DNA from 3 places in the Exiguobacterium sp. MH3 genome. Region 3 is predicted to be linked to each of the others. Evidence: riboswitches for the same ligand, from Rfam matches in the RefSeq annotation. Region 3 holds a riboswitch; each other region holds the start of a gene.

Region 1 (10,364 bases), 240 kb from region 3:
GCCTGACGATTCCAAGACAAGAGTTTATCTGAGAGACAATTCAAAAACGACACGATTAAAGTTGTTTGAAGTTGAAGACATGTGGGATACACGTGTGATAGACGAAGGTACCGTCGTAGGGATGACAGAGAACATGACCGAAACAAAAATCAAATGGTCGACGTTTGACTTACGAACAAAGCAATTCACGCAGCATCGTTATGATTTACCTAAACGAGATGCCAATGAAGTGCAACGACACACATCGGCAATCCTTGAGAACGATTTAGTGTATTCCTTCATCGAAACAAAGAAAAATGGCACATCTATCCTTGTTTTAGATGCACAGACTGAAGAAGTTCGATACGAGGGGACAATCAAATATGACATGCCTAAGAGTGACCTTCAACTCAACGGGATGACAATCAACTGAACTACGAAAAAATAGTAAAATATTTGAAACCTCCCGTTTTCTTTCGACGTATAAAGACTATACAAAGGGGGAACTCACATGCAATTCTTGATTTTTGTTGTCTTCGCAGGTGCTATGTATTGGTTCTACTACAATTTCTTACTCGGGTATCGTAAGAAAAACATCACGATGACGTTCGACGATCGGTTTTATTCACTCGACGAACATGTCGCAGCAATCGAACAAAAACTCGCAACGGATGGGCATTCGGCACGTTATCTCGGTGACCGTCGCTTTGAAGTTGATGGTAAACCATACCTATTCCTCGAGCGTACGGTCTCAGTCGGCGGGACCCCGACACAACAGACGATTCTTGAGCAACAAAAAAAATAACTCTCCCCGTGCGGGAGAGTTTTTTTGTTAGACTGGAATCCGGTCAAGGGGATGCGGTTGCTGCGACGAGCGATACCAGCGGATGATCCAGTAATCGATACCGATTTGATACGCAAAGCGTCCTGCAGCCAGTAAGGCGATTGATGCTGCTAAGAATACTGGATTCAACGCAATCGTCCCAGCGAGTAAGTAATTGAGATTCATGATGCTTCCGACGACCATTGCAGGAACCGTCAACAGACTAAGAATCAACAGGATTCCGACGACGAGTTCCGCGAACGGAATCAAGGCGTTGATCAGCCCGACGTTCGGTAAGGCGAGTTGCTCAATCCACGTCGCGTACCAGGAACTGACGAGTGCGTCTTCGCCCGTTGACTTCGCGAGCGCTCCTTCGAGAAACGGTTTTGCATCAAAGCCATTAATGTACTTACCGATTCCAGCGATGAACCACTGGATTCCGAGCCAGAGTCGGATGATTGTCAACAGACCGAGACCGATGATGTGTAATGCTTTCACTTTCAGACACTCCTCTACTACAACATAGTCCCCATCATACTGAAAAATCATCAGCGAGATGGGGACTATCATCATAACGTCATCGAACCGTCATCGACCTGTTACAAAAAAGGACAAGGTAACGGTTTCATGAGCGTTGATCGAGGCGATGACTGATTGCAGTTAATAAAGCAGCAACGAGCGCGACCAGTCCACCGACGAGTGCCGTGTTCATCATCGGACCGTTCGCATAGACGATGCCACCGAGTGCCGAACCAAAAGCAATCCCGACGTTACTCGCAACCGGCATCAATGAAGCGGCGAGTCCTTTTGCTTCCGGGTTGAACTTTTCAGCGAGGTCAATCAAATAGATTTGTGTCGAAGTCGTCAGTAGAATCGACATCAACGACATCAAGGCGATGTTGAACAGACCAAGCGGAAGGGATGCTGTCGTGAAGTATAATGCAGCAAGAACGACTGCTTGCACGACGAAGACGAACCGTAAGCGTCCCATCGGATTTTTGCTAGCAATCTTGCCGGCAAGGATGTTACTAAAGATTGAGACGACGCCGTAAGCGAGCAAGATCGGACTGATCCACGTTTTCGCAATCCCGAGTTCTGTTTGCAGAATCGGCACGAGATATGTGTAGACGACGTAAGTTGCCCCGAATCCGAACGATGGAATAAAGAAGGCGATCAGGATCCGTGGGTTGGCGAGCAATCCAAGCTGTTCCTTAATAGAACCGGAACCCGTCGATTGCTGGACCGGAACGATCTTCCATACTGCGAGGAACGCAATCATTCCCATGACTGTCGTTAGCCAGAACGTGGCTTCAAAGCCAGCATGTTGCCCGATGAACGTTCCAATGGGGACACCGAGAACGTTCGCGAGTGTAAAACCACCGAAAATGAACGAGACGGCGACACCGCGTTTGGCGACAGGCACACCGTCACTTGCGACGACCATCGCGAGTGAGATCAAGACACCAGTCAAGATGGCTGTCAGAATGCGGGTTGCGAGCAACACTTCGTAACTTGGAGCAAAACTACTGGCAAGGTTCAGTAAGACCCAGGCGAGTAAGAGACGTAGGATCAGGCGACGCCGTTCCAGATGACCGGTCAGCGACATGACGATCGGTGTACCGATTGCAAAGGAGATGGCAAAGGCTGAGACGAGCGTACCGGCTGTTGCGATCGTGATATCAAGGGCTGAGGAGATTTCAGCGAGGATCCCGACGATGACGAATTCGCTTGTTCCGAGTACGAACGTCAGGAGCGACAACGTGGCGATCAAGAGCCAATCGCGTCGACTTAAACGAGTAGTAGGTGACATGGATAATTCCTCAATTCTAGCGCTTGCGCGCGAAACTATGAGTAACAGGATAGCATGAAACGATTTCGTCGGGTATCGCAAAGCGAGATTTCGGGAAAAGAACCATTATTCGAAATAGCGTGTGAATTTCCAGGCGTACTGTTTTTTGCGTATACTACAGAAGAAGACTACTTATAAAGGAGTGGAAACGATGCAAGCGACAGTGACATGGAACAAACAGATGGGGTTTAGTGGACAGACGGAATCAGGGCATCACCTGGCGATGGATGCAGCACCCGAAAACGGGGGTGAAAATCAAGCGCCGCGACCGACTGAGCTACTGCTACATGCCGTTGCCGGCTGTACCGGAATTGATATCGTTTCGATCTTAGAGAAGATGCGCTTGACGATCACCCATTTCGAAATGGATATCGAAGGAGAACGGGCAGAGGACCATCCGCGGCGTTTTACGTCGATCTCGATTCATTACCGGCTCGAAGGAGATCTCCCGGAAGATAAGGTCCGTCGCGCCATCTCGTTATCAAAGGATAAATATTGTTCGGTCTCGCAATCCCTGAACGCTGAGATTTCCGTCTATTATTCGATCAATGGTGTCCGGAGCGAGGATCCTTTGTGAAGAAAGTCGTACTGATCGGTTGCCTGTTGCTTGCAGGGTGTGCGCAGGAGACGACGGAACCAACGAAATCATCACAACCGGAATCGAAACAACCGACAGAAGAAAAGAAACCGAAGCCTGAGCCGACGAAAGAAGAACGACAACAAGCAAAACTAAAGCAACAATTAAAAGCGATGTCGACGTCAGAAAAAATCGATCAACTGCTCTATATCGGAGTCGCCGGCACGGAACTTTCAGCAGCTGACCGGAAATTGTTACAGACGCATGCGATTGGCGGGGTCTTATTGCTCGGCGGAAACATCACGTCAGAAGAACAACTCTTGACGTTCACACGTGCGATTCAAGAGACGAATCAAAAACCGTATGCGTTTGTTGGGATCGATGAAGAAGGCGGACGGGTCAGCCGGGTACCGGATCAACGATTACGTCTACCGACGAGTCAACGGATGGCGCAAGGAGCAGATGATGCGAAAATGGAAGATGTCGGACGTACGCTCGGACATTTGTCACGATTTTATGGCTTCAACATGGACTTCGCACCGGTCCTAGACGTCAACAGTAATCCGAACAATCCGATCATCGGCGACCGTGCGTTCAGTGCTGATCCGAAGACCGTCGCGACGCTTGGTACGGCCCTGATGCACGGGATGCAGGAGACGGGAACGATTCCGGTCGTCAAACATTTTCCCGGTCACGGCAATACGAGTGTCGATTCCCATGTCGGGCTACCGAAAGTGACGGCATCAAAGGAAGAACTGAAGCAGACGGAACTGTTACCGTTTAAAGAAGCGATTCAAGAGGGCGCCGAGATGGTGATGGTTGCCCATATTCTCTATCCCGCGTATGACGATACGAATCCATCCTCGCTCTCAAAGCCGATCTTGACTGACCTCTTGCGTCAGCAACTCGGATTCAACGGTGTCATCATCACGGATGATCTCGTCATGGGAGCGATCACGAAACGATATGGTCTCGCAGAAGCGGCACGTCAGTCGCTCGTCAATGGAGCTGATATGGCGATGTTTTCAGAGGCAGGTGCTTACGCAAAAGTTCATGCTGAAGTGATGCAAGCCGTCAAAGACCAAACGCTGACGCCGGAGATGCTCGATGCTAAAGTAATGCGCATCCTGAAGCTAAAGCAGACGTATGCCGACAGCCAAGAGCAACAGCGACCGACGAAATCGGAGCTGATTCAGCAAGTGGAAGCGCTCAACTAGGACTAGCGAAGCAAAGCGACTCATGCTAGACTAATGGGGCAAGCCAATTAAACACGAAAAGACACTAGGGGAGTCTCCCAGCAGACTGAGACGGAAGTATCCGGACCCTTTGAACCTGATCTAGTTCGTACTAGCGGAGGGAAGTGGCTCGAAACCCTAGATATCCTTAGCGCTTCAGCGCATTTTCGGACCACTCCCTTCAACATCGGGAGTGGTCCTTTTTCGTATGGAAAGGAAGAACATGATGCGTTTACATCTGATTTCGACGGGATCCATTCATCCGCTTGACGAAATAAAGACCTTTCAATCACTTCAACCCTATACGGATCAGCTGCATCTACGTGAACCGAACTTATCGGCGGCAGAATTACTTGATCTGATTGAAGCACTCCTTGGGCATGGTTATTCGCCTGAACAGTTAACGGTTCATGACCGGGTCGACGTCGCCCATGTCGCCGGCATCGGTGTGCAGCTGACGCGCCGTTCCTTGCGTGTCCGCGATGTGCGACGTCATTTTCCGAATCTCGTCATCGGGAAATCGGTCCATTCACTAGCAGAGGCACTGGCAGCAGAAGCGGAAGGAGCCGACCGACTGCTGTACGGTCATATTTATCCGACAGCGTCGAAGCCGGACCTACCACCCCGAGGGATCGACGCATTAAAGCAAGTCGTCACCTTCACGACGAAACCAGTCATTGCGATCGGTGGGATTACACCAGAATGCATGCCTGAAATCGCAGCGACCGGGGCAACCGGAATCGCCGTCTTATCGGGTATTCTCGGTCAATCGGATCCACTCGCCGCCGTCAAGCGTTATCAGGGGGTTCGCGTATGACGAATCACATCATCATCGGCGGTGGAGTCATCGGGTTGACGCTTGCTTATGGTCTCGCCTGTCAGAATGAATCCGTCGTCGTCTTAGAACGTGGAACATGCGGACGAGGAACGAGCCGCGCAGCTGCCGGGATGCTCGCGACGGACATCGAGCTGAGGGCGGAATTGCATGCACTTGCCGCACGTAGTCGTCGTCTGTATCCGTTGCTTGCACGTCGACTCGAGCGAGAGACAGGCATCGATTGTGGGTACCGGGAACAACCGTTTTTGTTAAAACGTAAAGGACGCGAGCATCTGTTTCCAGCTGTCGGTCAAATCGATCCACGACGACTGACGACTGCATTGATGTATGCCTTACACGCACGTGGCATATCGATTGAAGAACAGGTAGATGTCACACGCATCGAAGAGAACGATGACTTCATCAGGATCGAATCGAACGCAGGAACGTGGACCGGACGAACAGTGACGGTCGCTGCCGGACGCGGGTCGCAAGCCTTACTCGATACAGTCGGAAATTCGATCGCGACATATGGGGTCAAAGGGGAGTGTCTCGCCGTCCGTCTCGCGGGTCAGCCGTTACGCTCGATTCTGTTTGATGAAGCCGTCTACCTCGTGCCAAAAGCTGACGGACGGATTTTGATCGGTGCGACCGAACTGCCGCACGACGAGACGGTCGGCGTCAGTGTCGCTGGGATCATGTCACTGCTTCAAGCAGCAGAACGACTGTATCCACCGATTCGTGACGCGGTCATCGAAGAAGTCTGGTCCGGTGTACGACCGCAAACGGTGTCCGGCTTGCCATATATCGGAGTCACCGATTCATCCCGTCGGATCTTCCTAGCGACAGGGCATCATCGGCATGGCATATTACTCGCACCAGCGACAGCGGAAGTCTTGGTAAATACATTACGATTGATTCAGAAGGAGGAAGTCCGATGAACATTACGATTAACGGCAATGACCACACGATCGAACAGATTAAAACGATCGAGGACATGCTCACGCAACTCGGCTTAGGGGAAAAGCTCGTCATCGTCGAACAGAATCGACAAATCATCGATCGCATGGCGTACGGTCAGACAGTCGTTCGGGACAATGACACATTTGAAATCGTTCATTTCGTAGGAGGAGGATAAACATGCTGAAAATTGGAGAAAAGACATTTGAATCACGGTTATTGCTCGGAACAGGGAAATATACGGATGCTACGGTACAGCAGAAAGCAATCGATGCGTCTGCTTCACAAATTTTGACATTTGCCGTCCGTCGGCTCGATATCTTCGACAAACAACAAGCGAATTTCTTGGAGTCGCTTGATTTAGAGAAGTACGATCTACTTCCAAACACGGCTGGTGCGAAGACGGCGGAGGAAGCTGTTCGGTTAGCGAAGCTTGCGCGGGCATCCGGTATGTGTGACATGGTCAAGGTCGAAGTGATTGGTTGCGATAAGACGTTACTACCTGATCCGATCGAGACGTTACGGGCTTCTGAAGAATTACTCAAAGAAGGCTTCATCGTCTTACCGTATACGTCGGACGATGTCGTCCTTGCACGACGACTCGAAGAACTCGGTTGTCACGCCATCATGCCGGCGGCGTCACCAATCGGCTCCGGGCAAGGGATCCTCAATCCGCTCCATTTGCAATTCATCATCGAGCAGACGACAGTCCCGGTCATCGTCGACGCCGGAATCGGTTCACCGACCGACGTCGCCTATGCGATGGAACTAGGTGCGGACGGTGTCTTATTGAACTCCGCTGTCGCCCATGCTCAAGATCCAGTCAAGATGGCGCACGCCATGCGACTAGCTGTCGAAGCAGGGCGCCTCGGGCACGAAGCGGGACGTATCGAGAAGAAACAGTATGCGGTCGCGAGTAGTCCAACGAGTGGATTGATTCGATGAACCGTTACTCACGGCAAACTCGATTTCAACCGATCGGGGAAGCGGGACAAGTACGCTTGGCATCAGCAAGGGTACTGATCATCGGCATGGGAGCACTCGGAACGGCGTCGGCAGAACAACTCGTCCGCGCCGGTGTCGGTGTCGTCCGAATCGTCGACCGTGATTATGTCGAGTGGAGTAATCTACAACGACAACAGCTTTATACCGAGGAGGATGCGCGTCATATCGTACCAAAAGCGATTGCCGCAAAAGCACGGCTTGAAGCGATTAATTCGACGGTGACGATCGAAGCGCATGTAGTAGACGTCGACCGGGCAGCGCTGACGTGGCTTCTCGATGATATCGATCTGATCATCGACGCGACGGACAATTTCGATATTCGTTTGCTGATGAACGACATGGCGTTGATGCGTTCGATTCCGTGGATTTATGGTGGCTGCGTCGGCAGTTATGGGATCACGTTTACCGTCCGTCCCGGGGAGACGCCGTGTCTGCATTGTCTACTCGATCAATTACCGCGTGATCAGGAGACGTGTGATACGGCGGGAATCATCGGACCAGCTGTACAGATGGTCGCTTCCTTGCAGGTGACAGAAGCATTGAAGTGGTTGAGCGGAAAGACGGACGCCATGCGGACGCGCTTGCTTGCGTTTGATGTCTGGTCGAATACGTTTCAACAAATCAATGTCCAGTCACTGAAGCAAACGGAGTGCCCGTCGTGCGGCATCGAACCGTCCTATCCTTACTTATCGGATCAAACGGTTCATTTCACGGCACTGTGCGGTCGCGATGCCGTTCAAATCCGCGGAGACGGACAGCGGGATCTGGAACAGTTGAAACAACGTCTCCAGCCGGTCGCTGCGATTTCCGCCCATAATCCATATTTGCTGGCGTTTACGACGGACGAACATCGGATGGTCGCTTTCCGAGATGGACGCGTTCTGATTCATGGCGAGGCGGATCTCGTTAAAGCGAAGCGGCTCTATCATGCCTATTTCGGCTAACGTTCACAAAACATTAAAACTAATTTTAAATATATATGTTTTAAATGTTTGAAAAACAGGTAAATAAGACTTCAGACGTAAATCGGTCTACAGGTTTTGAACGTGAAGAGGAGTGATTCAGATGAAACAAGAATTCGATCCAATCAAGGATCAAGCACAGACGGAAGACGCCCAAGCAGTTGTTCAGCAAGCCAACTGGAATCCGGATCGGTACCGGACGAACTTGAACCCATTCTATCTGTCACCTTGTAGTGTCGAACGTAGAGAAGACGTGCATCAGGATGCATCGAAAATTCTCGAAGTCGAGACGTCGTCGCCCCTCCAACAACTTTTTGAACACAATCAAGCAACGCATAAATCAGAACAATCGGGCAAAAAATTTAAAACAGGCATCGTCGTCGGCGTCGGTGCGATCATCGGCGGATCGGTTTCTGTGATTCGTTCCGTTCAACGCTTTAGAAAACAACGGACGAAATAACACATTCGTCACGAGAGTGAAAAAAGCAGGAGGCATTCGCCTTCTGCTTTTTTGTATATCCCCCCTTAATCTACAAGTAAAATGAGGGTGATATGCGTTCATTTTTTTATGAAATCAAAAATCATGAACCGGTTACGTTATCGAATACAGCAGATTTACCGTTTAAATAGACGTCGATGATTTCATGCTTAGAATCTAATGTTAATTTAAAGACATGTTGTTTCATTTTCTTACTAGTATCGTTAGATTCGTCCAATTTTATTTTCACTGTATCTTCTTTTGATTCGAGATCAGTAGTAATTGTTTTCTTTGTGTTATAGACAATATAGGCGACATCATCTTTCGTGTTAATCAATTGCAAAGTAGAGTCAGGATTAATTTTCATTTGTACATCGTTAGGTATTGTCTGTAACTCACTCAAACTGAGTTTAGACTCGTTGATGCTACAGGCAGATAATAAAGTACATAACAGAGCTAACAGTATAAGTCTTTTCACGTTTTACCTCCTCATATTTCAATGGATGATCCATAATGATTAAAGTTTACGAGAGTCCTGACATGATTCAATTATTACTTGAGGTATAACGACAATAGCTTAACACAAAATACATTTATTGGATATTGGAAGTGACCGGAAGTAAGGTTTTTCAAAACATCAAAATTTCGTCAGATTTGTTTGAGCATCGTATAAATCATTTAAGAAATTCAGGTGAAAGATAACGCATAGTGCTTCTCTTCAATAATAAAAAGTATACTTTTTATTTCTTCAAATTCATTGTTGAGTCGCTAAGAAATATGATGACTCCTGCTTTTTGTGTTCCAAACGGATGTTCGTCGCAGAACGAACGCTCGCATGCTACACTTAAGCTACTATATTTAAAAAGTGAGTGTGATGAAGATGAAATGGATACATACTGCCGATTGGCATCTCGGCAAAATCGTTCACGGCGAGTCGATGCTCGAGAACCAGCGGGCGGTCTTAGCCGATTTTTTGGGACTCGTCGACCGCGAACAACCGGATGCGATCGTCATTGCAGGTGACTTATACGACCGCGCCGTGCCACCAACGGAAGCCGTTGAACTGCTTGATGAGACGCTCGCTGCCTTGATCCTTGACCGGGATATCCCGGTCGTTGCGATCAGCGGAAATCACGATTCGGCTGAACGGTTAAGTTTCGGAACGACGTTACTCCAACGGGCCGGTCTGCATCTCGTCGGAAAACTAACGCCGGTCATTACTCCGGTCACGATTAAAGGAGTGTCGTTTTACCCTGTGCCATTTGCCGATCCTGCGACCGTTCGGTACGTGTACAAGGACGAAACGATCAAGACACATGATGATGCGATGCGGACGATCCTTGCCGGGTGTAGTCCGGACGGACCGAGTGTCCTCGTCGGTCATGCCTTTGTGATCGGTGGACTCGAGACGGATTCGGAGCGGCAATTGTCCGTCGGAACGGCAGGACAGGTCAGTGCGAGTCAGTTTGCACCGTTTACGTATACGGCACTCGGTCATTTGCATAATCCGCTTGCGATTCAATCCGAGACGGTTCGCTACAGCGGATCGCTCTTGAAATATTCATTCTCGGAAGCCCATCATGTCAAAGGAGTCGATGTGTTGACGTTGAACGATGCGGGTACGTTCGATCGTCGGTTCGAACCACTTGCACCAAAACGTGATTTACGGGAACTGACTG
Region 2 (10,364 bases), 640 kb from region 3:
CCATGACATCGGTCTCTTTTAATTCCTGAGCGATTTTTTTCGCTAATTTATCCGGTATTGCCGAGACAAACTTATAATCGCTCTCGACGAGCTGTTTCGGTGATTGATGGATAAAACCGACATAGCTGGTTGGCGATGTATCAAAGAATACGTATTTGTAATTCGCGGGTTTTTCGTAAGTCGGATTGAGACGCATATAAATCGATGTTTCCTGAATGATTTTGCCTTCTTCTTTCTTCCGAACAGTCGCAAAAGGAACCGTCTGTCCCACTGAAAGTGTATCAGGAAGTTGTTTTCGTTCGATTTGATACGATTGCCCCATCACATGATCTTGAATGACGGATGGAATTCCGATACGATCACCACTGGTCATTAGTTCGATTGATGTATGTTGCAAACCACTATTCGGAATGACACGAAAAGCTAAATTCAATTCGGAACCGGATAGGGATTCGGTCGTCTCAAAGAGTGTTTGTTCGTCGTCCTTACTTTTGTCTTTCATGAAAAGAACGAATTGACCTTCCGGTGGTAAGGACAGCTGGTAGGACGGGAAGAGGTAATGTCCCATCTCTTTCGATTGCTTACTTTCTTCATTTTCCTGTTTTTGCTGATCCATTACTTTTTTTGGTACAGGTTTAAAGCGGACAATCGTCGATTTAGCTTTAACCGGTTGTTTTGACCAATCGACGAATGGATAATCACTTCGCTTGATCTGATGAACCGTATAATCCGCATGGCGAATCGGCTGACAGGCCAGATAGTCCTTTTTTTCGTCTGACAGGAAACGGACGTGTTGGAACTCGCGTCCTTGAACACTCCGGGGCAGGAAGTATAAGTCAAATCCTTCGTGTTGCACATATCGATCAGGTAAGTGCTTCATATCAGGTTTTTGCTGACAAACCTTCAACAAAGCAGCGGTTTGTTTTTTCGGGAGATCCGGTATCTCTTGCCCATCAAAAGTAGTCGAAATACCGCCCCAGTAATTGGCATCATATGTAAGGTCTAAGTATTGTTCTTTACCGCATCCGGCAAGTAGGACTGCGCCTGCGAGAATACCGGTATGTATATAGCGTCTCATGAAAACCCTCCTTCATCCTAATGACTATATTTTACCATAATTTCAAGAATAGACAGAATTTTCTATAACACTTTAACATCAAGATGTTTGACATCTCTTGAGTCGGGAATAATAGATGCATGCACGGTCAATCTATTACTATGGGGGTTTTATGATGGGTACATTCATTCAAGCAGTTGATGGCACGAAGATTTATGTCGAGGATGTCGGATCGGGTCAACCAGTCGTCTTTCTACACGGCTGGCCAGCAAACAACAATATGTTCGAGTATCAAAAGAACCTGCTCGTCGAAGAAGGGTACCGTTACGTCGGGATCGATTATCGCGGTTATGGCAAATCAGATGCGCCGGCAACGGGATACGATTATAAGACGATGGCGTCCGATATCAATGAAGTCATCGAACAGCTGAAATTATCGAACGTCACGTTGCTTGGCTTCTCGATGGGAGGAGGAATCGCCTTGTCCTATCTCTTGCAATACGGGGATTCAAAAGTCAGTAAGCTCGTTCTCGCAGGAGCTGCAGCACCTGTCTTTACACAGCGAGACGGCTATCCATACGGAATGACAAAAGAAGAAGTCGATGCGTTGATTGCCGATACGAAACAAGATCGTCCGTCGATGCTTAAAGGATTCGGGGAAATCTTCTTTGCGAAAGAACATCCAGAACCACTTCAACAATGGTTCCATGGACTTAGTATCGCCGCTTCGTCCCACGGTACGATTCAGTCAGCGATCGCCTTACGTGACGAAGACTTACGTGGGAAACTCGGAGACATCAAAGTCGATACGTTAATTATCCACGGTAAAAAAGACCAAGTCTGTCCGTTCGAGTTCGCGGAAGAAATGCAAAAGGAAATTCCACATGCACGACTTGAAGTCTTCGAAGAGAGTGGGCACGGTATGTTGCTTGATGAACAAGAGAAGTTCAACGAAACGTTACTCTCGTACGTTAAAGGAAATCAAACCGTCTAATCCAACAAGCCATGGACACCCGTCCATGGCTTGTTTTTGTGTACAAAAAAAAGTGTGCGCCGGCGCACACTTTTAAGGGCGATACTTCCGCATGAACCGTTGATCAATCCAGCGCTTCAGGTACCAACCGAACGGGTGAGTCGAATACTGATTGCCATACAGGGAAATCGCATGACGCGATCCCATCGATAAAATCGTCAAATAGTTCGTTTGCGGACGATAGGTTTGCAGTGTCTCTTCCTGGACGTACCGTAAGAGGTTTGCCAGTAAGATCGGTGCTTGCCGGACAGCTGTGACGCCATTCTTTGGAATATCGGGATAAGCGACGAGGGTCGCCGCGTCACCCGCAGCAAACAGACTCGGATGATCGAGCGCTTGCAACTGTTCATTGACGAGTAGGAACCCGTCTTCCGTATAGAGCTTGCTGTCTGCAAACAATGCCGGTGCTTTCGCACCCGTTAAGCGGATGATCGCATCCGACTCGATTGGAGGGTGATGCTTGAAGCGGAGTGGTGGTTCGTCATCTATTGGACGTTCCCGGATCCAATATACATCGAGTTCTTTTAACCGTCTCGCAATCGCTTCCGCTGCGGGGTGTCCTGAAAGTAACTCTGGATCCGTGATCAGTGTGATCGGTACACCCGCTGCTTTTAAGGACGCCGCCATCTCGACGGCCGCTGCACCACTTCCAATCAAGACTGGACGCTTTGCTTGTTGCAGACGCTTTAATGTATCGGGTAACCGGTAGTTCGGTTTAATCGATAATCGTGTCGTATCTTCCGCCCAATCGAACGAGCCAATATTCGTCGAGACGACGTCATAGGTGTAGCGTCTGCCGGATGCACCGAAGACGAGCTTTTCATCGGGGTCGATTTTGATGACGGTCTCTTCGATGAACTGTTTATCATTGGCGCGACACAGTGCGGCGACGTCGATACGGATCTCATCGATATCGTACGTTCCGTCAGCAAGTCCGGAGTACATGCCCGAGTAATATTGGTACGTCGAGGCATTTAAAATCAGCCACTCGACGTCTTCTGTTGGTCCATTGGTAATGCAATGCAGGTGAGCGTGTCCTGCACCAATCAAGAGGATTCGTTTCATGTCGTTCTCCTTCAATCTGTCTTGCTAGAATGTACCCGGATACGGGTGGCGGTAATCATAGCCAAAAGACAAGACTGATGAACAGGAGGATGACCATGAGATAGATAACATCCTGGCGCTGAACGACTGGCACTTCATAATATGTCCGTTCCGCTGAAAAATGACGGGCTTCGAAAGCGATCGCCATCCGTTCTGCCCGCTGGATCGATCGCGAGAAGAGCGGTAAGCCGATTGATAGGAACGCATCACCAGGAAAGCGACTGTGAACGTTCCGAATCATCCGAACTTGCCGTAAGACGCGAACTTCTTCGATCAAATGTGGAAGAAAGCGGATCCCGGCAAGAAATCCGTACGCGAAGCGAGGCGACACCTTTGCTTGGTGAATCAAGCTCATCACGAACCGGGTCGCATCGGTCGTCGTGACGAAAGCGAAACTTAAGCAGACGAACGTTGCCATCCGTAAGGCAAGTAACCAGCCGTGCATGACACTTTCCGACGTGACATGAAACCAACCAAACGACCATAGAGGATTCGTTCCTTTGCCGAAGGCTGCCATCATCCAGAACGTCAATAAGAATAATAGACTGTAAGGTGCGAGTCGTTTCAAGAAATCGTGAGGACCCCACCCGGAGAGGAGTAGCAGCGCGATAGCAAAACTCAGGAACACCAACGTCTTGACCCAGTCGTTCGTTGCAATCAAGGCAAACATGATCAAAACCAATCCGCTACCTTTGATGACAGGATTGAGTTTAGCGAACGGTGACGCGTTCGTCTGCATTGCGCTTCACCTCCTGGAATTGGTACGAAAGTGGACGTTGTAGCTGACAGCGTTCGAGTAACGGAACGTCAGCGAATAATTCGCTCGGACGTCCGTCAAAGGCAATCCGGCCTTGCTCCATGACGAGGACACGATCCGCGTATCGGGCAACGAGTTCCATATCGTGTGTTGCCATGACGAGCGTCGTTCCGTTTTGTTGTTCCGTCAACAACTGTTCCATGAGCCGCCGTGTCGTCAATCCATCCTGTCCGAACGTCGGTTCATCGAGCAACAATAAATCCTTCGTCTGCCCGAGCATCGTCGCGACGCTGAGCCGTCGTTGTTGCCCCGTACTAAGCGCAAGCGGTGACTGCTGTTTGACAGATGCGAGTTCCAGTCGTTCGAGCAACGCTGTGCGCTCATCACTCGTCGCTGCCCGGTGACTCCAGTCGATTTCCGCTTCGACTGTCAGTTTGAGAAACTGCAGATCCGGTTGTTGAAAGACATAACCAACGTGCTCATAAAAGCGTCGCCGGGAGTAACGCTGAGCCGAACGTTCCTGGAACCGGTATGTTCCACGATGCGAGAGCAACCGACCGAGTGTTGCAAGCAACGTACTTTTCCCGGAGCCGTTTGCCCCGAGCAGCATCACCCATTCTCCCGTCTTCAGGGAAAATGTCGCATCGGTCAGCGGGTAAGGTGCTTTCGTCGATAATGCAGCGACGTGTAACAAGGGAATGCCTGCAGTAGCGACTGGAGGAAGCACATGAAGTCGCGCTGCTTGTGGTCCATCTATGGGTAACGTCTCTAACGTGTACGGATACAAAGAGGGAACAGCGATCCCTTTCGATTGAAGATCCGTATACGCCTGCGGGAACAAATCCTGCGGATGCGCCGTTGCAGTCACCGATCCGTCCTCAAGTAAGACGATTTTGTCGATGTAAGGTAAACAGACATCGAGTTGGTGTTCGATCAAGACGATCGTTAAATCATGTTCTTTCTGAATCTGAAAGATCAACGCCATCAGCTCGTGTTGCCCGATCGGGTCAATCTGAGCCGTTGGTTCATCGAGTAATAAGATCGTCGGCTCAAGTGCCAGGACCGCAGCGAGCGCGAGGCGTTGTTTCATCCCCCCGGATAGACTCGCGATTGGTGTCGAGAAGGGGAGAGGGAGACCAACGAGTGCGAGTAAGCGTTCAATTCGTTCCTCCATCTCTTCGCGTGGAATCGACCGGTTTTCTAAGCTAAAAGCGATTTCGCGTCCGATCGTTTCCATGCAGAACTGTTCTTCTGGGTTTTGGAATAGCACTCCGACCGAACCGGACCGGGTAACGGTTCCCGTCTGTTCGACTTCAATCGTCTCTGGTGTCAGTCCGGCTAGGGCATGAAGCAGTGTCGTCTTGCCACTCCCGCTTCGTCCGAGCAGAAGGGTCGTTCCTTGCTCGATCGTCAGCGATACATGATCGAGCACCGACTTCATCTGACCGGGGTAGCGGATGCTGAGGTCGTCGACAGTAATCATGCGACTTCCCGTTTCGCACGTCCTGCCGCAAACCCGTTCAAGACACCGGTCGCAACAAGGCGACGGACGAGAATCGCTGCAAGCAAGCCGCCCAGTAATGCGCCACTAATTAATTGTAAGCCAGTTGTCGCAAGCAACGTCGTCGTCGTGTAGTAACCGAATCCGTTCGCGATCAGACTATAGACAATGCTACCAATCGCGGCTCCAACACCCGATAACATCAATGTCCAGGTGTCATAACGGCGATAACGCGTCATCGCAAAGACGAGTTCCGCACCAAGCCCTTGGCATACCCCGATTAGAAGAGCCGATAAACCAAAGTGACTACCCGTGAACAGCTCGACGGCTGCCGCGACGATTTCCGCGATGAGAGCGGCACCTGGTTTTTGAATGATTGCTGCGACGAGCGGGCTCGCGATGATCCAGATCCCAAACATCCAGTTGGCACCGACAGGTCCGAAGATCGCAGACATCGGTAACCAGAGTGTTGACCAACCAAGATAGATGACCCCGCAAGCGACGGCGAGCATCATCATGACCATGATTTCTTTCATTTTCCAGTTTTGCATTAGGTACGTCCTCCTTAGAATGGGGGAGACGCCAAAAAAGACCGCCCTCCGTAAAAAAGAGAGCGGTCCTCAGAAAAACTGCGCGCAGCAGGAGTCATTGGATGTGATCGCTCCACTTTCCTACGCTAGTATGAACTAGATCAGGTTCGAAGGGTCCGAAGTGAATCGTCTCAGCCAAATGGGCTCCCCTAGTGGATATGGTAATAGGTGATACGCTGTTCACTTTAGGCAATCTTCTGTCTATTGTCAAGACACAAAAAAACGATACGCCACGAAGGGCGTATCGTCAAACGACTTATTTGTTGTCTTCGTTCTCTTCTTTTGCTTCTTCTGAAGACTCTTCCGTAGCTTCCGCTTCGTTGTCTTCACCAGCTTCCGCTTGTGCCTCAGCTTCTGCTTCTTCGATTTCCTCAAGCTCTTGTTCAAGCGTTGATTCGACGACAGCTGCGACTTGAATGTCGCCTTCAGTGACGATACGGAAATCTTTTTGTTCCGGAAGATCAGCTACAGAGATCGAATCGCCGATTTCGAGGTTCGTGACGTCGACTTCGACGTTCTCTGGCAATTTATCTGGTGTTGCTGCGACTGTTACTTTAAAGAGTGTCTGTGACAGGAATCCGCCGACTTTAGCGCCAGCTGCTTCGCCGACGAGTACGACGTCTGCTTCGACTTCTGTCTCTTCATCCATTTTAACAGCGATGAATTCAACGTGATCGACAGTTGGTGTGAAGACATCCATATCACGACGGTTGATCAAGACGTTAATATTTTTACCGTCGAGTTTCAGTGAAATCAAGACGTTCTCACCGTTTTCTCGAACGATTTTAAGCAATTCTTTTTCTTCGAATGCGATTGGTGTACTTTCCACTTTGTAACCATACACGACACCAAGAGCTTTTCCTTCATGACGTAATTGTTTACGGAGTGAGCGTGGACGTACCTCGCGTTTTTCGGCTGTTAATTTAACTGACATGTTCATTTCCCCCTTGAATTTGGTATAGCCCTCAAAAGGTAATGAATGTAGGAGCAGGACAAGTCCTGAACAATTTAAATATGCTAAGACAATCGGTTTCAGACTCTTTTGAATCTGACGCTTTCGTGACTTTGCATTTCTCTCCCAGGTCATTACGCTGATATTGAGAAACATGTGTGAGTAAGTCACCGTTTGATGCGGTGCTAGTGAGTTTATACCCCTATGTTTTAAATCCTTAAACCTCTATTTTTTATTTTTTAAAGTCGAAAGACCTCCAAACCGCTTGAAATCAAGGGTTGAGAGGTCTTTCGTTTTTTTCATTTTTTATGGTGATGCGTTGGTTTTCACGAACCAGCACGCGGACGAGACGTTCGATGTGCCGCATCGTCGTCTGTCCCATCGTTGAGATTTGGAGCCATTGATTATGGACGAGATAGTCGCTTTCATATTGAACATGATAGCCTTGGATCCGGAGAGCGTCTCCTAAAGCGGTTGCCGACGGATGGACGATCGTCAGAATTCCCGGCGCTTGTGCTTCTTGCGTCGCAAGCAGGTTAAAACCATTCGCGCGAACGGCCTGTTCGAGATAGGTCATCTTGATAGCGGCTTGATCGAGATCAAGGGCATCGAGCGCTGCCTGACAAGCCAGCAACAAGTTCGAGGAACCGGAAAAGGCGACGCCTTCCGCATAGAGTCCGAGATCTAGATAACGTGGAATACGTGGAGAAGGTAGGACGCGATCTACGTGACCGATGAACGCAAGACCCGGTAAACCCCCAATTGCTTTTCCGGAGACGGTCGTGACGAATCTGCAGCCGGCATACGAGAAACGCCCGGTTCCGACGGCGCTGATCGCATCGACGATGAGTGCGATTCGTTGTTCTAACAGCGCTTTTACCGCATCGAGATCGTAGAGGACGCCCGTTGACGTCTCACAATGCGTCAACCAGATCCAGTCGTATTCCGTTTGATGCAGTTGACTCGCGAGTTGTTCCAAGTCGATCGGGTGACCGGATGGAAGCGAGTGGACATCAAAGGACTTTCCTGCTCGTGCTGCGTGATCGATCAAGCGTTGACCGAACTCACCACCGTTTAGGATCAACCCATGTCCACTCAGTTGTTGTGCGACGATATCGTTGGCGAGCGTACCACTGCCGACAGCCATCGAGACATGTGGCAAATCCAGCAACTGACACATTCGGTCCCGTAAATTTTGATCGAGCTGACGCATCGATGCCGTCCGATGCGGGCGCGGTGCTTGTTGCGCCGCTTGACGGACCGTCGGAGCGACTTCGACCGGACCGGCTAGAAAATGCAGAGGACGTAAAACGTCCGCGATGACGGATCGTTCGTATGTCGCGCGCGACAACAACATCGGTACGAACTGGGCGTCACCACTACCGAGCGTCGCTGCGATTGGTGTGAAGCCGAACCGCGCATATAGTTTAGCTTCCCGTGTCGTACCACTGATATAGACATGATCAATCGTTTCCCGTTCCAAGTAGACCATCAAAAAGCGCATCAATTGCATGAACGTACGACTATTGCGGTATTCGGGACGAACGCTGAGTAAACGGATTTCCGCTGGGTCCGTCAATGTCTCATCTAACGTCACGCCTTTTTCCTCAAGTGAAAAAGGGCGATGCTTCCGAATAGCAATCATCGCGACGAGTCGATCGTCTTCCTTGCCGATCAGATAAGTATTTTGATCATGAAACCGGTCAATCCGTTTCCGTTCGGTGTTCGGTTGATGTTGCGGAATCTCTTCCGTGAAGGTGAGGTAGTTCAGTTCATGGATTGCTTCCGCGTCCGAAGCGGTGGCAATGGAAAAGTCGATCATGAGATGTCCTCCTTATGTAATGACTAGCTTGTGAAGTGCATCATGAGCCCACAGGACAAGTAGACTTACGGCAACGGTACACAAGATATTGATGGGTCCTGCGTCAAAGTAGACGGGGAGTAACGGGAGCAGAACAACCGGAATCAGCCCTGCTTTGACGCTATCTTTCGTTACGAGATAAGACAGACCGAGTATGCCTAGTCCGGCAAGATATGCCCACGGCGTGATGGCGAAGACAATTCCGGAAAATACGGCATACCCTTTACCGCCGCGTCGCGGATGAAACAACGGAAACAAGTGACCGATGAGCACGGCAAGAGCAACGGGATAAAATGCGTCTGTGATCTGTAGTGCAAGAACGGTCTTCGCGGCATCAAACAGATACACGAATAAAAAGGCCGGGAGCCCACCGGCACGATGGGCGTTGCGAGCACCGATGTTTCCGGAACCGACCTGAGCCAAATCGGTTCGACTGACGTACTTCCAGAGCGTACCGCCCAGAATACTGCCGATAAGGTAACCAAGCAGAAGATCAAGGATCACCGATGTTCCTCCTTTGTTTCTACGAGATGAACGAGTTCTTTGACGGTCAAGGCATCACTGTCTGGAGCCGTCAGGACGGCATCGACCATCTGGGCTTTTCGATCTTGTAATTCCGTCATCTTTTCTTCGATCGTCCCGCGTGTCAGCAATTTGATGACCGTCACGTCGGATTGTTGTCCAAGCCGGTGGGCACGATCGGCAGCTTGCTGTTCGACTGCGGGATTCCACCAGCTGTCAAAGAGGATGACGGTATCAGCAGACGCGAGATTCAGTCCCGTTCCGCCGGCTTTCAGGGAAATCAAGAAGAGATCGACTTCACCGTCATTGAACCGATCGCATAACGCCACCCGGTCTTCGAGTGGTGTCTCACCCGTCAACAGGAAGTGGGGGAGGTGACGTTGCGCGAGATCCGAGCGAATACGCTCGAGCATTTGTGTATACTGCGAGAAAATCAAGATCCGCTTTCCGGCTGCCCGTTTTTCGGCAATCAATGAGAGCAGACGCGTTCGTTTTGTTGCTTCTCCTCTGTATCCCTCGACGAATAATCCCGGATCGTTGCAAATTTGCCGCAAACGCGTTAACCCAGCCAGTAACTTCAAACGATCTTCGCGTTTCATCTCGTCTAAGTGTTGCAGCGTCTCGAATTGCAATTTGGCAAGATACGACGCATATAAGCGTTTTTGGTTCGGACCGAGCTCGACATAATGATGTTCGATCTGTTTCTTCGGTAAATCCTGTAAGACATCTTGTTTCTCACGCCGTAATAAGAACGGTTGGATGAACCGTTGCATATCGTCAAACGACCATTTCTCAAACGTCATTAGATCCGGCAGTAGCTCTGGAAACAAGACATGGAAGATCGACCAGATATCACGCGGTCGATTCTCGAGCGGTGTTCCCGTTAAGGCGAAACGGCGTTTTGCTTGCAGATGCCGTAGTTGACTGACTGTTTGCGACTGCGGATTCTTCAAGTGCTGTGCTTCATCAAAGAAGACGACGTCATAT
Region 3 (10,364 bases):
GCTCGAGTGCTCGTTCCATTGATTTTGCTTTACGGAATAATTTCTCACTCGGTGGAGACGCTTCGTTTGCCCATTGCCGGAGTCGACGAATCGCTTCCTTCATTTTCTTTATTTTTTTCTGTTGCTCTTGGTAGGCGTGGAACTGTTCCATCAAGCGACGTTCACGTTCGACGACGAACGCGCTGTAGTTCCCTATATAGGTTGTCAGTTCACCGTCCTCGAGTTCAACGATCGAGGTGACGACGGCGTCTAAGAAGACCCGGTCGTGAGAGACGAGCAGGATGGTTCCTGTGTAGTCCCGTAAGAACTGCTCCAGCCATTCCACGGCAGCTAAATCAAGATGGTTCGTCGGTTCGTCAAGAATGAGCAGATTTGGCTCCATGAGTAACATGCGACCGAGACAAATCTTCGTCTGTTCACCACCACTCAACTGGTGGAAAGGACGAGTGAGTAACGGACGAAGGTGTAACCCGTTCACCATGCGCTCGATTTTCGAGTCGAGTAGATAGCCATCCTTTTGTTCGAACGCATTCGTCGCTTCCGCATATCGTGCGAGTAACGCATCAAGATTCTCTGGTGCTGTCGCCATCATTTGCTCCAACTGTTGCATCCGAGAACGGATCGCGAGGATGTCTTCAAACGCTGTCCAAAGGACGTCGAGTCCGGTCATCGTCTCACTATAAACAGGAAGTTGTTCCAAATAGCCGATCGTCAAACCGCTCTTTTGATAGATGACACCACCGTCCGGTTGCTCAAGGCGAGCAAGCAAGCGGAGTAATGTCGTCTTGCCACTCCCGTTTCGTCCAATTAGACCGACACGGTCGTGTTCGTTTAAGAAGAGGGAAACATCCGTTAAAATTGTCTCGCCTCCGAATTGTTTGGTTAGGTGTTGAATGTCGCAAATCATCATAGTAAGTCGATCCTTTCGCGCGCATCAAAAAAAGGAGAGCGCAAATAGCACTCTCCATCACGTGTGAAAGATGCGCTTTGCTGTATTTTTCAATCATGAAGTTCTAAAAAAGGGCAGACGGGTGCCTTAGAACGCCATTCCATGAAAAATCGCGCGCAACAGATACAATTGTTCCATCAACCAGTGTTTGCACGCGGCAAAGTCCATCTTTTCACACCACCTTTCGTTTCAGATACATCTAGTTTACTATTTTTTTGTCAGTTACGGAAGTCTGAATTATTTGAACACACCCGCGATTGAACTGAAGAAGTCACTGAGTCCATCAAATAATTTAGCGAAAAATCCTTTCGTTTCTTCTGAAGTTGCGAACGCGTGGATGTCTTGTCCCGCATTTTTCAATCCACTCTCGATTTGTCCCCAGTTGATGTTCGCTTGCTCCATTTGATTGAACAGATTCGTCAGCCGGTCCATTTGTGCGTCAGACAACTGGATATTGTTGTTTTGAATGACTTGGACGATCAGGTTTTCGATTTCGACTTTGGTTTCCGGTTTTTGATTGGCGATCTCAGCCTTGATCTCATTCATCAAGTCAGCCACCTTATCCGTTCCGACCGTTTTTCCAACGTCTGATGTGACTGATAATTCTTGCTGTGCTAGATCCTTGCGTTCGTCACTTAACTTTATCCCGGTTTCAGCGGAAGTTTGATCGTACGCCTTCATTATTCCTGTCAGTGCCGATGTCCCGGTCACCTTGTAAGGGGAAGTAATCGTGATGTCGGCATCTTTGACACCCGCTGTGACGAGAGCGTTGAGATACATATCCTTCGTCACCCATGTGATGTTTTCCGTCGAGACGGAGAGTCCATCTCCTTTTTCCGTCAGTTCGATTTTAGCCGACGAATACATGTTGCCGCCTTTTTGCGACTGTGGGATGTTTTTCCCGAGATATTTTTCCTCGTCAGCAGAAGTGGCGATGATCGGTGTGATCCCTTCCGGTGCATTGAGACGTGAAAGCACCCATGCTTTATCTTTTGCGCCGAGCGACTCCCCGAGTGTGACGATCGTCTTATCGACGACTTGTTCGGCGGATGCGGCTGTTGGGAGTAATAAAGCAGAAGCGATAACGGCTGATGCCATGATTTTTGTTGGTGTATGCATAATGAAATCCTCCAATTGTAAGTAACAGAATGAATTATAGTATCAGGTACTAAAGTTAGTGTACGAGAACGAAAGAAGTTCGGAATCGGTCTGCAGATGGAGACGATATCCGTCTTCTGACACTCCATAGTATAGCGAAAAGGAGACAACTTGACTTCCGTTTTCAGCATGCTATAGTGAATTTGAATCGAATAATGACCACTAGGGGAGTCGGTAGACCGACTGAGACGAACGAAGACGTTCGGACCCTTTGAACCTGATTAAGTTCGTACTTACGGAGGGAAGTGGCGTCAAGTCTTGTTCTTCTTGCGCCATGCCCGTGTGTTTCGGGGTGGTGTTTTTTCGTTTCATAACTAAACGAGGAGGATGAGATCATGACATTCACACAAGAAATCAAACAAGCGGCACAAGCGTATTGGGATAGTAGTTTTACGCACCCATTCGTACAAGGAATCGGGGAGGGGACGTTACCGCTCTCGAAATTTCGGCATTACGTCATGCAGGATGCCTATTACTTAAAACACTTTGCGAAGATTCAAGCGAAGGCAGCGTCAAAAGCAGACGACTTCGCGACGATTGCGACACTTGCCGAGCATGCGACTTCGACTTACGAGGCAGAGTTGAGCTTACATCAATCATTTTTTGAGCCGCTCGGTATTACGGCAGCAGATCTTGAAGCATTTGAACCGGCACCGACAGCATATGCGTATGTCTCGCACATGCATCATGCGAGTGAAGGAACGCTCGGTGAGACGATTGCTGCCATCTTGCCATGTTACTGGTTGTATTATGAAGTCGGGCAACAATTACTAACGTGTACACCGGAAGAAAAAATCTATCAGCAATGGATCGACACGTATAGCTCGGAATGGTTTGAAAAGGTCGTCTTTGAACAGATTGCACGGCTTGATGCGCTGGCGGAGCAAGCGAGCCAGACGGAACGCGAGCGGATGAAACGTCATTTCGTGACGAGTTGTTACTATGAGTTACTCTTCTGGCACATGGGGTGGACGGAAGAGACGTTCACGTCGGTCTACGAAACGATTCCAGCTCGCCCGGTATCTTCTTAAACCAGTAGATGGTAGAATTAGGAATACCATCTAGTGAAAGTAGGGATTGGAATGGAAATCATAGTCATCACACTCGTAATCCTCGCGGCATATGCTATGCAACGAATGCTTGGTAAAGTCAAAGTAAGATTTGTAGGACTTATCATCCCAACGTTGATCGTGTTATCCGGTATATCCGCATCGACTCGAAACTTCAAGGTAGCGTATAGCATGGGGAGCTACATTTCTGCTGTTCTTGTCATCGTCGTCTATGCACTACTGACTTATTGGTTATACCGCGTCTACCATCGTGCGAAAGAAGAAGCTGAATATCCGTATCAATCATTAAAAGACCGAGGCATCCTTTAAGGAGCTTCGGTCTTTTGGTGTATCACGTCATCATTTTTTTCAGTTTTTAAAGCCGTCACCGAATTCGAGATGCAGTTGATCGGTAAAGACACCGTTCTTAAAGACCGGCACATCAACCGGTAAAGTGCCTTGCGGTTTGAACGTTCCGAAGATTGCTCGGATACCTGCAGGCAGGTTCGGTCCCGCTGATTTTAGATTGCCTGCTTCGGAGTCTGGACCGTTCGGATCACCTTTGAAGCCATAGACGAGGACGTGTGCCGGTGCGTCCGGTTGAACGGCGACATCGTATGGGTTACGGAGACTGAGCAGGACGGATGGTGTATCCGTTTGTTTCGCATAGCGGAAGATCGAAGCCGGAATCGCTTGTTCTGGTGCAGTAGGTAGTAGTTTAGCACTCGTGTTGACGTTGGAACCGACGATGATGTAATCTGCTGCATCGAGTTGCGCCCGTAATGTCGGGTTTTGGTCGAGCGGTAGCGTAGTAGCCGAGTAATTCGCTGTCGTCACGTGCCAGTTCCGATTCTTCGGTAGGGAAGCGATCGTTTTTTTCATGCTGTCCGTTTGATCCGCCGCAGGAGCGATCACAAGAACGTTGGCATTCTTTTTCGGTTTGAATGGTAAGGTCCGCTGATCATTTTTCACGAGTGTGACCGCGGCTTCCGTCATCGCACGTTCTTTTGCTTTATGCTCGGGACTACCGACGATTTGGTTCGATTGCGCGATTTTTTCAGCTAGGGATGTCGAATCAGTCGTACCGTTCCAAATTCCGCGTTCTGCTTTCAGTGTCAGAATCCGCTCAACCGATTGATCGATCCGTTCCTCTGAGAGGCGACCATCTTTGACTGCTGCGATCACATCCTTGAAAATCCGGTCGAGTTTTGTGACATCCTGCTCGGAACGAAGGATCGTCGGCATGAGCGCGATATCGACACCGGCGTCAAACGTCTTTAAGACGGCTTCTGATTCCGTGAAGTTGTCGGCGATCGCCTGCATGTTCAACGCGTCTGTGATGACGATGCCATCGTAGCCAAGTTTTTCGCGCAGTACGCCCGTGATGACATCATCCGATAACGTCGCAGGTAAAGGGAAGGTACCATTTGTCGACGTGACGACTTCAGGTTCGATTTGCGGCATCCCGATGTGTCCTGTCATGATCATATCGATGTCTTCAGCAATAGCTCGCTTGAACGGTACGAGCTCGACTTGTTCTAGCTCCTGCAGGGACCGGTCAACGACCGGTAATCCATAGTGGGAATCGGTCGCCGTATCGCCGTGACCCGGGAAGTGTTTGGCGGTCGCTGCGACACCTTCAGACTGAATTCCCTTCATTAGAGCGGAACCGAGTGTGCCGACGAGCTCCGGATCACTCGAGAACGAGCGGACACCAATGACAGGATTTCCAGGATTGCTGTTGACGTCGAGAACCGGACCAAAGTTGACATTGATGCCGAGCGCACGCAGTTCCGAACCGATGATATGACCGGCATCATTGGCATATGTGCTACTGCGGGTCGCACCTAACGCCATATTGCCAGGTAAGTTCGTCCCTGTTCCGAGCCGAGTAACGATTCCACCTTCTTGGTCGATCGTGACGAAGAGCGGAATATCGTTGCTAGCATCTTGTTTGACGACTTCTTGCAGATCATGAACGAGTTTCGTCGTCTGTTCGGTTTCGCTGACGTTCTCAGCAAACAAGATGACGCCGCCTAAATCATAGCGATCGATGATATTCGCGACTTCTGGGGCAAGCGACGTATGATTGCTGCCATTCCACTGCCGGAAGTCCGGCATGATCATTTGCCCGATTTTTTGTTCGAGTGTCATCGTGTCGATTTTGTGACTGATCCGATCGGCTGAAGATCCTGCCTCTGCCATGACAGGTAAACTACTTGAGACGAGTACTGCTGCGAGTCCGGCTGTTAACGTGAACTGTCCGATTTTTTTCATGATGTACGTCCTCCTTTAGTCAAACCGTGACTGGAATTCTTTTCAATACGGACAGTATAGCAAGGTGTTTGTTTTAAAACAATATTTTATTTGTAAACGATTTCAAATTGAAATAAATTTCAAAGATGTTTTTAGACAAACTGACTTGAATGAAAAAAAGTGACTCCCCCTGAAGAGGAATCACTTTCAAGTAAAGTCGATCGATTGATCAGCTATAGCGTTCCACGATGCTTGTCAGCTGACGTTCGACGAACGATTGATCCTGCAGTTCACTATTGGACAGACGCAGTTTGATCATCGACTCATCCGCACCAGCCATTTCACTGAATAATGAACCAAGACTGTGCGCACGACGGTCGACTTGGACGATTAAATCAATCCCTGAGCTGTCTTGAAGCATGATGATTTCGATCTCATCCAGTTTATGGGCGTAGTGTGTATTGCGAGCTGAATACTCAAGCTCCTGAGCAATCGGTAAATCTTTCCGGAATCGTCCAGGTAATTTTTCCGTATCGGCTTTTTTCAATCGGAAGCCAAGTGACTCCATCGCGTCTAAGACTGTCGCTTGGTAGCGGTTTGCTTCGACGATGACGGCGTCACGGTCCGATGGATCGACGGCTTGAGCGATGTCGAGTCCCGTCTCGATCCACGATTTCGATTGACTGACGGAGAGTGGTGTATTCAGCGGTACGCGTAATGTAAAGGGAATTTCCCGCTCGACACCCGCTTCAATCGTGAACTTCGCTTCATTTAAGGCAAATCGGTCGAGCGTGAAGGTCGTAAACGTCGTGCTATCATTGACTTCTTGTTTGTACTGCGTGTTGAATTCAAGATAAATTCGATCAATTTCTTGATCGACGTTTCCACCCTTGATATGGACGACACCGTGAATTTGACCGCCTGGTTCACAGCGGTCATCCGTCAAGCGTGTATCGACCGTTGCGGCACCGATTCCGATTTGTGAGAGAATTTTTTTGAACAAGATGAATTCCTCCTTTTGATTACGTACGAATGATAAAGCGTGTAAACTTGTCGAACAGGTACGAATTTGCTACAGTTTCGAAAGAACATCAGAAAAGGACGGGACGACTAGTGGAACTACATGAATTAAAAGCGAGTCTTGCCTCGCAAATCACGCAAGGAACACTGATCCATGCAACGATAAGTAATCCGCGTCAAAAATCAAATGATCTCCGACGAATCAAGGTAAAACCGATTCTATTAAGAGATACGGTGATGATGCAGGTAGAGTTTCAATTTGAACGCGTTATGAAGCATGAAAATATTTTAATTGACGATTTCGTCGGACGACTCGATGACTGGTTCACGGAATTCCGTCAATTCTTATTCCGTTTTGAAGAAGAAGAATGGCAATTCCAGCTCTCGAAAAAGATGAAAGTCGCGATCAAGACATCCAAAAAGGAGCCGATGAAAGCTCTCTTGTCGCATGACCGAAAAAAAACCTATCTATTAGAAGACGGTGTGCCGGTTCCGTTTCTGATTCGCTTAGGCGTCATGACGGAAGCGGGTCAAGTCAAAAAACAGAAGTATGATAAGTTTAAACAAATCAATCGCTTTCTTGAATTCGTTGAGGATAGCATTGCTGCCTTGCCAAAAGGAAAAAAACTCCGGATCTTGGACTTCGGATGCGGGAAGTCGTATTTGACGTTCGCTCTCTATCATTATCTAAAAGTCGTCAAAGGATTCGACCTCGAAGTGACAGGTCTTGATTTAAAGAAAGAAGTCATCGAAGAATGTACGCAAATTGCGCGTGATCTGGATTATACCGATCTGACATTCCGCGTCGGGGACGTTCATGATTACACAGGGGAGACGGAAGTCGACCTGATGGTGACACTTCACGCTTGTGATGTCGCGACGGACGTCGCACTCGCACGAGCTGTCGACTGGAATGCATCAGTCATCCTGAGCGTACCGTGCTGTCAAAAGGAATTGAACCGTCAACTGGACTGTTCGCCACTCGATGTCATGCTCCAGCACGGACTGATCAAAGAAAAATTCGCATCACTGGCGACAGATTCGATTCGTGCTGAGTTGCTAACACTGGTCGGATATGAAGCGCAACTTCTCGAATTCATTGATCTCGAGCACACACCGAAGAACATCTTGATTCGAGCATACAAACAAAACAAGCGACCAACGGAAGAGAAAATCGATCGTTACATCGCGTTCCGTGATTTGTTGCATGCCCGACCATTTTTAGAAACTGAATTAAGCGGCAGACTTGGACAGATTTCACCGAAACTCGTACAATAAGAAGGAGAACGAATCAAAGGAGGCAATACGATGGATTTCCAAATGTATTTTGAAGATGTCGTCCAAACAGCCCGCAAAGAAGCGCAAGCTGCTGGATTTGAAGAATTAACGACGCCAGAGAGCGTGGATGAAGCAATGAAACGCGAAGGGCTAACACTTGTCCTTGTCAATTCGGTGTGTGGATGTGCTGGCGGGATCGCCCGTCCTGCTGCAGCGTACGTTAATCGGAAAGAGGGTATCAAGCCCGATCATTTCGTCACGGTATTCGCTGGACAAGATCGCGAAGCGACAGACCGTGCGCGTGAATACTTCGAAGGTTACCCACCTTCATCTCCATCATTTGCATTAATGCAAGATGGAAACATCCTCTCGATGGTCGAGCGCTTCGACATCGAATCGTTCACGGCGGAAGAGGTCGTCGAGAAACTTGAATCATTGATTGAAATCTACGCATAAGCAAAGAAGGCTCCTGATAAAGGAGTCTTTTTTTGCGTATTCATGAGATTAAAATAATAAATTTTAAAATTGAAAGCGTTTGCAAAATTGTATAAAAAGTCATTTATGCATGATTTATGAATAGAAACTCAAAAAAATTTATATATTTATGCTTTACAGTGAATAAATATTCGTATATCCTAAAAGCAATAGAACAGGTCAGGCTTTTCGGTATTGAATTGGACATACACATAAGTCATACTATTGTTAAAGTTCTGACAATTGAGCGTTGGAAGGGGAAAACTCGAATGAAAAAATTATTAGCAACGGCAATGGCAGGCATTCTGGCAGTCACGATGGCAGCATGTGGCGCGTCGGAAGAATCAACAGGTGGATCAAGCAAAAGCGATAAAGTATTGACGATGGGAACGTCAGCGGATTACTTCCCATTTGAATACATCGATACGAAAAAAGGAGAGGACATCGTTGGGTTCGACGTTGCGATCGCCAAAGAAGTCACGAAAAATCTCGGGTATGACTTAAAAATCGAAGACATGGAATTCGGTAGCCTACTTGGTGCCCTCAGCTCAGGTCGTGTCGATTTCGTCATGGCGGGTATGACACCGACAGAAGAACGGAAGAAAAATGCTGACTTCACAGACATTTACTTCGAATCGAAAAACTTGGTCATGACGAAGGATAAAGCGATCAGTTCGGAAGACGAACTCAAAGGCAAAAAAATCGGTGTCCAGCTTGGATCCATCCAAGAGGGACTCGCAAAAGATCGCTTCAAAGATAGCGAAGCGGTTCCTTTGAACAAAATCCCAGAAATCATTCAAGAATTGAATACAGGTCGGATTGATGCCCTCATCATTGAGGACGCAGTTGCCGTCAAATACATGGATCAAGATGCATCCCTGAAAACGTACCAGATTAAAGAAGATGGTCCAGCTGGATCAGCGATCGCCTTCAAAAAAGGGGACAAGATGCGTGACGATTTCAACAAAGAGTTGAAGAAGATGATTGACAGTGGTGAAATCGATAAATTGGCAGAAGAATGGTTCCAAAAAGAAGCAAAATAAGTCAAGTGCATGGGGGTGGGGGTAACCTCATCCCTTTTGTGCGACGTTAGGAGATTGATTATGATAGACTTTACAAAGATTCAAGATTCAATTCCATATATTCTTGAGGGGATTCCGGTCCTGTTCCAAGTCGTCATCGTGGCGGCCATTGCCGGGATGCTGATCGGAATCGTCGTCGCGGCACTGAAAATCACGAAGAGCCGTTTCCTCCGTTTCATTGGTCATGCTTACACAGCGATCTTCCGGGGGACACCATTGATTTTGCAACTTGCGATCGTCCACTTCGGATTACCACAGTTGACAGGGTATGTGACGACAGGATACCAATCGGCAATCATCGCCTTCTCCTTGAACTCCGGAGCATATATCTCGGAAATCATTCGGGCAGGGATTCAGGCTGTTGATCGTGGACAATGGGAAGCGGCAGATGCGCTTGGTATTTCGTATTTCAAACAACTCCGTTCGATCATTTTGCCACAAGCCTTTAAAAATATCCTTCCGGCGATCATGAACGAATTGATCACGTTGACGAAGGAATCGGCACTCGTCTCGACAGTCGGTGTGCTCGACGTCATGCGTCGTGCGCAAATCGTTGGAGGAGAAAAGGCGATTTATTTCGAACCGTTGTTGTTTGCCGGATTCGTATATTTTGTTCTCGTCATGGGATTGAGCTTGATAGGCCAACAAGTCGAAAAAGCTATGAGAAAGAGTGGGTAATCAGATGGAACCTATGATCCAAGTCACCGATTTGCATAAGCAGTTCGGAAAATTAGAAGTATTAAAAGGTATCTCGACGACAGTCACACGCGGTGAAGTCGTCGCTGTCATCGGACCGTCGGGATCCGGTAAATCAACATTTCTACGGTGTATCAACTTACTTGAGCAACCAACGAGTGGAACGATCATCGTCGATGGTTTTGAATTAACGAAACCAAAAGCGAACATCTCGAAAGCACGTCAGAACATCGGCATGGTGTTCCAACAATTTAACTTGTTCCCACATAAGTCTGTTCTTGATAACTTGACGTACGCACCAATCAACGTCCTTGGTATCTCAAAAGACGAGGCAGTCAAGCGGGCAGAGACATTGCTTGAACGTGTCGGTCTAGCTGAAAAACGCGATAATTACCCGAACCA

The links. Region 3 has a riboswitch for thiamine pyrophosphate ahead of tenA (thiaminase II). Riboswitches for the same ligand answer to the same signal wherever they lie in the genome.
Region 1: another riboswitch for thiamine pyrophosphate. It lies ahead of U719_RS06020 (thiamine phosphate synthase); the one in region 3 lies ahead of tenA (thiaminase II).
Region 2: another riboswitch for thiamine pyrophosphate. It lies ahead of U719_RS08470 (ECF transporter S component); the one in region 3 lies ahead of tenA (thiaminase II).

The regions. Positions count from the first base shown of each region.
Region 1 is NC_022794.1:1,193,124-1,203,487, forward strand. It holds gene U719_RS05990 (hypothetical protein) at 1-412, shown strand, start outside; gene U719_RS05995 (hypothetical protein) at 491-784, shown strand; gene U719_RS06000 (DoxX family protein) at 812-1,300, opposite strand; gene U719_RS06005 (MFS transporter) at 1,428-2,612, opposite strand; gene U719_RS06010 (OsmC family protein) at 2,803-3,228, shown strand; gene nagZ (beta-N-acetylhexosaminidase) at 3,225-4,445, shown strand; TPP riboswitch at 4,502-4,604, shown strand; gene U719_RS06020 (thiamine phosphate synthase) at 4,687-5,280, shown strand; gene U719_RS06025 (FAD-dependent oxidoreductase) at 5,277-6,221, shown strand; gene thiS (sulfur carrier protein ThiS) at 6,218-6,418, shown strand; gene U719_RS06035 (thiazole synthase) at 6,421-7,185, shown strand; gene U719_RS06040 (ThiF family adenylyltransferase) at 7,182-8,189, shown strand; gene U719_RS06045 (hypothetical protein) at 8,311-8,667, shown strand; gene U719_RS06050 (hypothetical protein) at 8,789-9,163, opposite strand; gene U719_RS06055 (exonuclease SbcCD subunit D) at 9,566-10,364, shown strand, end outside.
Region 2 is NC_022794.1:1,591,421-1,601,784, reverse strand. It holds gene U719_RS08495 (hypothetical protein) at 1-1,078, opposite strand, end outside; gene U719_RS08490 (alpha/beta fold hydrolase) at 1,233-2,051, shown strand; gene U719_RS08485 (NAD(P)/FAD-dependent oxidoreductase) at 2,124-3,155, opposite strand; gene U719_RS08480 (energy-coupling factor transporter transmembrane protein EcfT) at 3,211-3,933, opposite strand; gene U719_RS08475 (ABC transporter ATP-binding protein) at 3,905-5,434, opposite strand; gene U719_RS08470 (ECF transporter S component) at 5,431-6,003, opposite strand; TPP riboswitch at 6,104-6,203, opposite strand; gene U719_RS08465 (50S ribosomal protein L25/general stress protein Ctc) at 6,299-6,976, opposite strand; gene U719_RS08460 (GNAT family N-acetyltransferase) at 7,266-8,816, opposite strand; gene U719_RS08455 (glycerol-3-phosphate acyltransferase) at 8,829-9,359, opposite strand; gene U719_RS08450 (DEAD/DEAH box helicase) at 9,356-10,364, opposite strand, start outside.
Region 3 is NC_022794.1:955,253-965,616, forward strand. It holds gene abc-f (ribosomal protection-like ABC-F family protein) at 1-907, opposite strand, end outside; gene U719_RS04795 (DUF1002 domain-containing protein) at 1,187-2,068, opposite strand; TPP riboswitch at 2,262-2,368, shown strand; gene tenA (thiaminase II) at 2,443-3,138, shown strand; gene U719_RS04805 (hypothetical protein) at 3,190-3,486, shown strand; gene U719_RS04810 (glycoside hydrolase family 3 protein) at 3,526-5,433, opposite strand; gene U719_RS04815 (sporulation protein) at 5,642-6,415, opposite strand; gene U719_RS04820 (SAM-dependent methyltransferase) at 6,526-7,710, shown strand; gene U719_RS04825 (BrxA/BrxB family bacilliredoxin) at 7,741-8,166, shown strand; gene U719_RS04830 (transporter substrate-binding domain-containing protein) at 8,454-9,227, shown strand; gene U719_RS04835 (amino acid ABC transporter permease) at 9,285-9,944, shown strand; gene U719_RS04840 (amino acid ABC transporter ATP-binding protein) at 9,958-10,364, shown strand, end outside.